Regions from separate parts of the Microbulbifer sp. 2205BS26-8 genome, predicted to be linked through region 1. Evidence: predicted binding sites of a transcription regulator. Region 1 holds the regulator's gene; the other holds the start of a gene.
What was found. The regulator LexA, encoded in region 1, represses DNA repair genes until DNA is damaged. The targets are predictions, from matches to a motif close to ACTGTNTNTANANACAGT.
Positions count from the first base shown of each region.

Region 2: Q5Y71_RS01185 (PA0069 family radical SAM protein) is a predicted target of LexA. The motif match lies at 2,777-2,794, and genes of this name have one in related genera.

Region 1 is NZ_JAVAMR010000005.1:36,718-41,138, forward strand. Features, by position in the region: gene topA (type I DNA topoisomerase) at 1-253, shown strand, start outside; gene Q5Y71_RS02790 (DUF6586 family protein) at 250-744, shown strand; gene Q5Y71_RS02795 (hypothetical protein) at 848-1,105, shown strand; gene lexA (transcriptional repressor LexA) at 1,178-1,783, opposite strand; gene Q5Y71_RS02805 (TIGR00730 family Rossman fold protein) at 1,944-2,582, shown strand; gene Q5Y71_RS02810 (TetR/AcrR family transcriptional regulator) at 2,961-3,593, shown strand; gene nagZ (beta-N-acetylhexosaminidase) at 3,641-4,421, shown strand, end outside.
Region 2 is NZ_JAVAMR010000002.1:119,834-124,254, forward strand. Features, by position in the region: gene Q5Y71_RS01170 (aminotransferase class V-fold PLP-dependent enzyme) at 1-239, opposite strand, end outside; gene Q5Y71_RS01175 (TatD family hydrolase) at 236-1,024, opposite strand; gene Q5Y71_RS01180 (sodium:proton antiporter) at 1,343-2,578, opposite strand; gene Q5Y71_RS01185 (PA0069 family radical SAM protein) at 2,808-3,896, shown strand; gene Q5Y71_RS01190 (GIY-YIG nuclease family protein) at 3,949-4,221, shown strand; gene tmpT (thiopurine S-methyltransferase) at 4,376-4,421, opposite strand, start outside.

The sequences.
Region 1 (4,421 bases):
TCACCAGAGCGAAATCGACCCCAAGTACAGCTTCCTTTTCTCTGCCCCGCTCAAAGACAACGAGGGGCGGGACACGGTGGTGCGTTTCAGTCGCAAGATGCAGCAGCAATATGTGCAGTCTGAGGAGGGGGGCAAAGCGACAGGATGGCGTGCTTTCTATCGCGAGGGCACTTGGCAGGTCGAGCCCGGTGATAAAAGCACCGCTGCCAAACGTAAACCCCCGCGCAAGAAAGCCGCTCAAGGCAGTCAATGACGAATCTCTATACGGGTCTGGTTGTCTCTGCGCTGCGCAAATGCCAGCTGTTGTTACAGTTGTCTGGTGAATCTGCCTTGCAAAACAGGGCCCTGCAAGAGGCAGCCCTGTTTCAGTTGTGGAAAGCCTACAAGGCTTACCTCGCTGAGCTGGCAAATGAATTGCAATTGGGTTTCGAGCCCGAGTCATTGCAAGTAATCCTGGATAGTCTCAAGAGCCGGGGAGTGGTCAGTAGTGAGGCCAGGGAATTATCCTTGCTCTATGCTGATCCAGATAGCTGGTTAAGCAAGCTGCTTCAAGGCTGGAGAAAGCTGCAGCAGCTTGCTCCCACACCCACAATGGAATCCGCGCGGAAAGAGGCAAACCTGATCCCACTGCGCAGTATGGCCGCCCCCACATCCGGTGCGCTTTCTGCTGAAATTCTGCTGAAGTGGCATGGTGCTCTGAGAGAATTGGTGCGCAGGCAGCGTGCCAGTTTGGAGGAGTGTTAAGTGTACCTGTGTACCATTTGCTTCGCTTGCCTGCGCCCACTGAAACTTATAAATAGCCTGTGTTACACTGGGCGCAAATTGATTTGTGGTGAAGGAAAAGCAAATGTCCTCCGAAACTTATGAGATTATCGAACTGGCCAATGGCGATGTGGCTTTGCGTCGCAGCGGCCACAAGGAGGACCCTCTGGTGAGTATTCATTTCTCAGCCGAGAGTCTCCAGTTTATGAGAAAACACAAGGTGGCTATTGCCCGGGCTATGCTGGAAGCGGGCATTGAGGCTGTACACAATCTGGATGAGCTGGAGCCGGGTTACTTTGAGGAAGACGAGGAATCACTGCTGGCTAACCATACGATCCATTGATCGAGGGGTTATCCCGGAGAGGTTTCAACAGCGGCCAACGGCCGCTGTTTTTCGTATTAAGGCGTGATCAAATCAAGGGGTTTGGCGAATGACGCCCACCGCCAGCCCTTCAATCACAAAGTGGTTGTCCCGCATATCCACCTGAATGATGTCGAAATCATCATTTTCAGGCAGTAACTGCACCGCCGCCTGGTTGCCTTTGCGGCGGAAACGTTTCACGGTGACCTCCTCGTCAATACGTGCCACAACAATCTGCCCATTCCTGACCTGCTCGGTTTTCTGTACCGCGAGCAGATCCCCGTCGAGTATGCCCGCATCGCGCATACTCATCCCGTGTACCCGGAGCAGGTAGTCTGCCGGCGGGCGAAAGAAGTTGGCAGGAAGGTCGCAATAGTCCTCGATGTGTTCTGCCGCGAGAACGGGGTGACCTGCGGCAACGCGACCAATGATGGGAAGGCCGGATTGGTGGTCGGGAATCCGAATGCCGCGGGAAGCGCCGGCGACCATCTCAATGGCTCCTTTGCGCGCCAGGGCCTTCAGGTGCTCTTCTGCGGCATTGGGTGACCGGAAGCCCAGCTCCTGGGCAATTTCCGCCCGGGTTGGCGGATAACCTGTTTCTTCCAAATAGGTTTTGATCAGCTCTAGTACTTGGGTTTGTCGGGCAGTGAGATTGGTCATGGGATTACCTAATATTCTGTATTTTTATACAGTTGCTGGGATTATATACAGAATTGATGTATATGCAATCCCAATGCACCCCCGCTGTATATGCTGCTACATTGGTTATGAAAACTGGGAATGAAACACGCTTGTTGAAAGGCCTGACAGAGAGGGAACGATGCTGGATGCAAAAATGGCTGAGGCATGGCGGGTGCTGCGCATACAGTCGGAGTTGGTAGATGGCATTGAACGTCTGATCGCACTTAGTGGCGCGGTTACGGTTTTTGGGGGCGCGCGCTTTACCGAGAGTAGTCCCGAGTACCGGCAAGGTGTGAAGCTCGGTGAGTTATTGGCCGCAGAGGGTATTTCGGTAATCACCGGTGGGGGACCGGGTTTGATGGAGGCGTGTAATCGCGGAGCTTTTGCCCTGCCGGGCACTTCAATTGGGTTGAACATTGAGCTTCCTTTTGAGCAGACAGCCAACCCGTATCAGGATATCAGTTTAAATTTCCGTTATTTCTTTGTGCGTAAATTTATGTTTGTCAAACACGCTGTGGGCTTTGTGGGTCTGCCGGGGGGCTACGGTACTTTGGATGAATTGTTTGAGGCATTAACTTTGGTTCAGACACAAAAAGTGCGACGGTTTCCCATTGTATTAGTGGATAGAAACTACTGGCGTGGTCTCTACAACTGGCTGGTGGATACGGTCTTGGAGCGAGATTGCATTGATGCAGGCGATCTGGATTTATTCCACATCGTGGAAACGGTAGAGGAGGCGGCAGACCTGATACTGCAATTTATGCGGCCCCAGGAGTAAGCAGAATTTTTCCCGTGTGTCGCGCCTGCCTCCATCTCGTATTTTAACCGGCAAACAAAGCGTCGCATTTAAAAAACAGCGCAATTGAACTGGCTGCTTTTGTGACTCGCGCCGGCCCGGAGCTGCTGGCTGCGCCGCTTGTATTGCAATGACCCGGCAATGTATGCCACGACCGGGTTAGCGATAACTGAGCAAACCATACTTCTTCCAAAGGAGCGGTCTTTATCGACAACGTGCTCCCAACCGCTACCCCCTCCTGATCACAGCCTCAATGATTGATCGGGATATGGGAGTAGAATAGGGTGTCGACAGACCGGCGGTGGAGTGTGCTAGTCTGGCCAGAATCAAACACCTGTTTTAAATCCTGGTTGACTGCTTATGAGCCATACGGACACCGTTATCCGCATACTGGACGCCGCAGAGATCCTGTTTTCGGAGCGCGGCTTTACCGAGACATCCTTAAGGACAATCACCAGCACGGCCGGGGTCAACCTGGCCGCCGTCAATTATCATTTTGGTTCAAAGAAGGCATTGATTCAGGCGGTGTTTGAACGTTTTTTAACCCCGTTCACCTGCGCGCTGGAGTCAGAACTGGACGGGTGTGCTGCATCTGGTCGACACCTGCGTGTGGAAGACCTGCTGGGGAGTCTCTACCGGGTGGGGCTCGGCAGCCTCGGCGAACATGGTCGCGATCCCCAGCGTTTCATGCGCCTTTTAGGGTTGGCCTATACGCAGTTCCAGGGGCATTTGCGCCGTTTTATCGTGTCCCGGTATGGCGATAGCTACCGCCGTTTTGCCGGTCTGCTGGCAGAGGCCCTCCCCGGGATAGACCCTGTCACCTTCTACTGGCGCCTGTACTTCATGCTGGGTGCAACCATCTTTACGCTGTCGAGTTTCGATGCCATAGAGGCTATCCTGAGAGAGGATTTTGGTGCGCAGAGCAGTTTGCCAGAGACCCTGGAACGACTGGTGCCTGCTGCCGCTGCCATGCTACAGGTTGTTGAAACATAGCCTCTGAAAGGGGTGTTCAGGCGGCGGAACTATTCAAGGAGCTTATTATGTCCGCACCGCTGGGACCGGTTATGGTCGATATCGAGGGACTTGAACTTTCCAGTGAGGATTGTGAATTGCTGCAGCATCCACTCGTGGGAGGGGTGATTTTTTTCGCGCGTAACTACCACAACCGGGCCCAATTGCAGGAGTTGATCGCGGCGATCCGTGCGTTGCGCCCGGAGTTGTTGTTGGCTGTCGATCAGGAAGGGGGCAGGGTCCAGCGTTTTCGCGATGAATTTACCCGTCTGCCATCCCTGCAGTCCCTGTCCGCAAGAGCCTCACAAAAGCAATTGCGGGATGTGGGTTGGCTGTTGGCAGCGGAATTGCTGGCAGTGGGAGTGGATTTCAGTTTTGCGCCGGTTTTGGATGCAGATGATGCATACAGTCGGGTCATTGGCGACCGCAGTTTTTGCGCAGATCCGAAACGCCTGACGGCATTTGTACGCCCATTTATTCAGGGTATGCGGGAGGCGGGCATGGCGGCTACCGGCAAGCATTTTCCCGGCCACGGCCACGTGCTTGAAGACAGCCATATGGAATTGCCAGAGGATGGGCGCACCCTGGATCAGGTGATGGAGTCCGATGCCTTGCCATTTATTGATTGTATCGGTACCTCGGAGCTGGACGCAGTGATGCCGGCTCATATTCACTTCGTGAATGTCGATGACCGGCCTGTGGGCTTTTCCCGCTACTGGCTACAGGATATCCTGCGGGGACGCCTTGGCTTTGACGGGGTTATCATTAGCGATGACCTTTCCATGAAAGGTGCCGCTATCATTGGCGGCT
Region 2 (4,421 bases), on a different contig from region 1:
TTGACAAATTCCGCTGCCTGCCCGCGCACCCGCTCCACCATTTCCGTGGCTTTACGGGCGAGCCGGTGACTGGACCTGTGGGTGTTGGCACTGCTGTGCATATAATAATCGCGCACGGCATTGATCACCGACAAGGGCTTCTGTGTGGTCGCCGCGTTATCCAGGTAAACCAGCCGCGCATTTTCCCCCTGGGCAAAGAGTGGGAACTGCCGTTTGAATGCCTCTGCCGAAAAGCTCATAGGGAAAATAACATCTCGGTATTGTGACGGGTTGTATTGGCGATCTCATCTGTAGAAACGCCGCGCAACTCGGCCAGCTCTGCAGCGATTAATGGCAGGTGTTCGGGACTGTTGCGCCGCCCCTGTCGGCCCGATAAGGGCATATCCGGGGCATCGGATTCCAGCAGCAGGCTCTGCAGCGGCACGCGGGAAAACGTGCGGCGCGTTTTCGCCGCACGTGGGTAGGTGACAGTGCCACCCACCCCCAGATAGAACCCCAACTGCCAGTAATCCCCGGCCATCTGCTCGCTGCCACTAAAGGCGTGCACAACTCCACCGCGGGGAGGGCGATAGTGTTTCAGCAGCCGCAACACGGCATTGTGTGTACGGTGTACATGTAATACCAGGGGAAGCTGCAACGCGCAGGCCACTTCTATCTGTAGCCGGAACACGGCCTCTTGCAGGGCCAGGGGGGTGTCTATGGCGGTGTCCAGGCCGCACTCGCCTACCGCCACACAGGCATATTCGCGCACATGCGAGGTGAGGGCGTGACCGAGCTGATCCAGTCCCTCTGCCGATACGGTCAAATCCTCTATCCTGCCTACCCACCAGGGGTGAATACCCGCAGCCGCATACCAGCCCGGCTGGCCTTTGACCAGGTCTGCAAGGGGTTGCCACTGGGCCTCGCAAACGCCGGGAATAATCATCCGGCTGACACCGGCAGCCAAGCACCTTTGCCAAACCCGGCTCCTGTCCGGTGCAAAGGCATCAAAGTCAAAATGACAATGGCTGTCGATCAATTTCACTGAGCTCTCCGGGTTACCCGCACCTAGGTACGGGGCAATCACCCCCTCCCTGCCCGGTCTCAAACACCAAAGCCACTGCGGGGCATTGCCTGTATTGTAACGGCCCGCACCCGCCTGAAAAAAGTGGCCTCGCCTGCCCCCCCGGCCTGTGAGCCGTTGGGAAAAGCCCCTGCGTAACCACAAGATCCAGCCCCTCAAAACCGGTCTGCCAGCACCGGGCCTCATCGGGCCTTCCAACTGTTGCGAGCGGTTCGGCAATGCACAAGGGGTGCCCCGGCATGCCGGGGCTGGAGAGAAACTCCCAACTGGGCGCTACCCTTAGAGTTGCAGCTTTCTTATCAGGCGCGCACTGGTAGTACCCTGTACCAGCAGGGAGAAAAGAACCACACCGAACACCATGGATTGGATAGTCCACCAGTAAGGCAACTCAACCGGTAAAGACAGTACCAGTGCCACGGCAATAACGCTGTGCAAACCACCCCAGCTCATCAGCAGTCGCCAGGATTTTGGAATCGGCGGGCCGACAAATCGCGTGAGCGGTGCGACCAATACCACCGACAGCGCCCGCGAACCCAGGGCTGCCGCCGTTGCGATCAGCATCGCCAGCCATTGGTGCGTGAACATCTCAAAGGTAATCACCAGTCCCATGATGACGAAGATGATGGCTGTAAACAGCAATCCCAGCCACTCCCAGGTCGGTTCGGCGTCGGCGAGATAGGTTTTGCTCTGTTTGCGCAAACAGGAACGGGCCACAATGGCACAGATCATCACTGAAATAATGCCCGATACCTTGAATACGCTTTCCGCCAGGTAGAAGCTGCCAAACGCGGCAATGACCAGGGTCATCAGTGCCGCACTGGGGGAGCGCAAGAACAGGATCACCAGGGAGGTGACCAGGCCGAATACCAGCCCGCAGGCCACACCACCAAAAAAAATCATACAGAAATACAGTGCTACCGAACCGGCACTCAGTGACGGGGCCTCACTCCCCCCCTCCATCAGAGAGTAGGTTGCCAGCCCCAGCATCAGGGAGTAAAACACCACCGCTGCAGCGTCATTAAAAAGGCTCTCCCCCTCGACGAGAGTCACCAAATCCTTCCCACTGTGTGCCCGCCGCAATAAATTGACCACCGATACAGGATCGGTAGCGGCGAGGATCGCACCGGTCAACAGCGCTGCTGTCCAGGGGAATCCCTGAGGGTGTCCGATACCATAGTAAGTGATTGTCGCGATCAGAAAGGCACAGACAACCAGGCCCAGAGTAGAAAATAACAGGATCGGACCTATCCAGCGCTTCAATGCTTTTGGGTCCAGCTGCCAGGCCGATTCAAAAATCAGAACCGGCAGAATAACGAAAAAAACCAGATCACGCAGGCTGGTTGCCCGCACTCCGGTGTCGTACTCGATCACCGGCAGCAACAGAGCAGCCAGCACCCCGGCAACCAGGCAGCCGAGCGTGTTATCGATGCGCAGGATGCGTGCGATGCCCAGTCCAATAACCGCCGCCAGGGCCAGGTAAAGCCCCTGCCCTACAATGGTGACCAAATCACTCACGGGTTTGTCCCCTTGCAGTGCTTCAAACTGGCAATAGAAATATTAATTTTAATAGCTTTAGGCAATAGCTATTCCCCGGTTTTCCTCAACAGGCACACTTCAGAGACCAAACCCCGCACAATTGGGGCTTTCAACAGCCTTTTTCCCTGATGTGACTCCCCAAAGAATAGCTTGCGCAAAAGACAGACCTCACCATAGACTGTACATCTATACAGTTTGGATCCCGAATATGTCCGATAACAAAAGCGCCAACCCACTGCGTCACCACAAGGGGCGGGGTGCGGCCAGTAATATGGCCGGGCGTTTCACCCCTTATTCAAGCACCCGCGAGGGGGATGGGTGGGCGGTCAAAGCCGAACCGCTGGAGCGCCTGCTCACCGAGGCCATCGAGGAAAAGGCCCGATCGATCATTGCCACCAATCAATCGCCCGATATCCCCTTTACCCAGTCAATCAATCCTTACAGAGGGTGTGAGCACGGGTGTATTTATTGCTATGCCCGCCCAGCCCATGCCTACATGGATCTCTCTCCCGGCCTCGACTTCGAGAGCAGGATTTTTTTCAAGCCGAACGCCGCGACCCTGCTGGAACAGGCGCTGCGCAGGCGGAACTACCGCTGCAGCCCCATTGCACTGGGCACAAACACCGACCCCTACCAGCCGCTGGAAAAAGAAAAAGGTATCACCCGGACAATACTCCAGATGATGCAGCAGTTCCGACAACCGACAACCATTGTCACCAAGGGGCAGCTGATCCTGCGCGATTTACCGATTCTGGCAGAGATGGCCCAGGACAAGCTGGTCCAGATCGCCATTAGTGTCACCACACTGGATAATGCCCTGAAGAGAAAGCTGGAACCCCGCACAGCGGGCCCGTCTGCCCGGTTGCGTATTATTGAGCAACTGAGTGGTGCCGGGATACCCACGACAGTACTCGCGGCGCCAATGATCCCGGCACTCAATGACTGTGAACTGGAGGCTATCCTCACCGCTGCCCGCGATGCCGGCGCCGAGCACGCCGCCTACATCCTGTTGCGGTTACCCCATGAAGTGGCGCCATTATTCCGCGAGTGGCTCGCAGTACACTACCCGCAAAGGGCCAGACACGTGATGAGCCTGATACGGCAAAGCCGCGGCGGGCAAGACTATCAAAGCGACTTTTCCCAACGCCGTACCGGTACCGGGGTATTTGCACAGTTATTACGCCGGCGCTTTCATGTTGCCACCGGCAAACTGGGCCTGAATAACCGCCGCCTGTCGTTAGACTGCAGTGGATTCCGACCCCCGCCCGAAGCCGGCGAGCAGCGCGTGTTATTCTAGCGGCAGCAGAGGGTATGCACTATAAACAGTCTCTGAGCAGGTGAGCTACTGGATGCGTTGTTGGTTTGTCTATCTGATCCGCACGGGCAGCGGCACACTCTATACGGGGATCACCACAGATACCCGGCGGCGCTTTGCCGAACACTGTACCGGCGGCGCCAGAGCTGCCAGGGCCCTGCGCGGCAAGGGGCCACTCACTTTGGAATACCAGATCGAGACGCCGGACAAACCCACAGCTCTCAAACTGGAAAGGGCTATCAAGCGGTGGCCCAAGCAGAAAAAGGAGGGGCTGATTGCCGGCACAGAGCCGCTGCCCCATGTATGATTCCGCCAACCGCAAAGCTGGGCATAAAACGCATCAGGCACCCTGAAAAACCCGAACAGCACCGCCCTCTCCCAGCGGGCAGGCTGCGGTGTGTCACAGCGATAAAAAGCGGGGGGAATCAACACCCTCCCCCCGAGAGAGAAATCCTATCGCTCTATCTTGGGGTCAATAGCCAGGCCACTTCCTGTGCCGGTACCCGC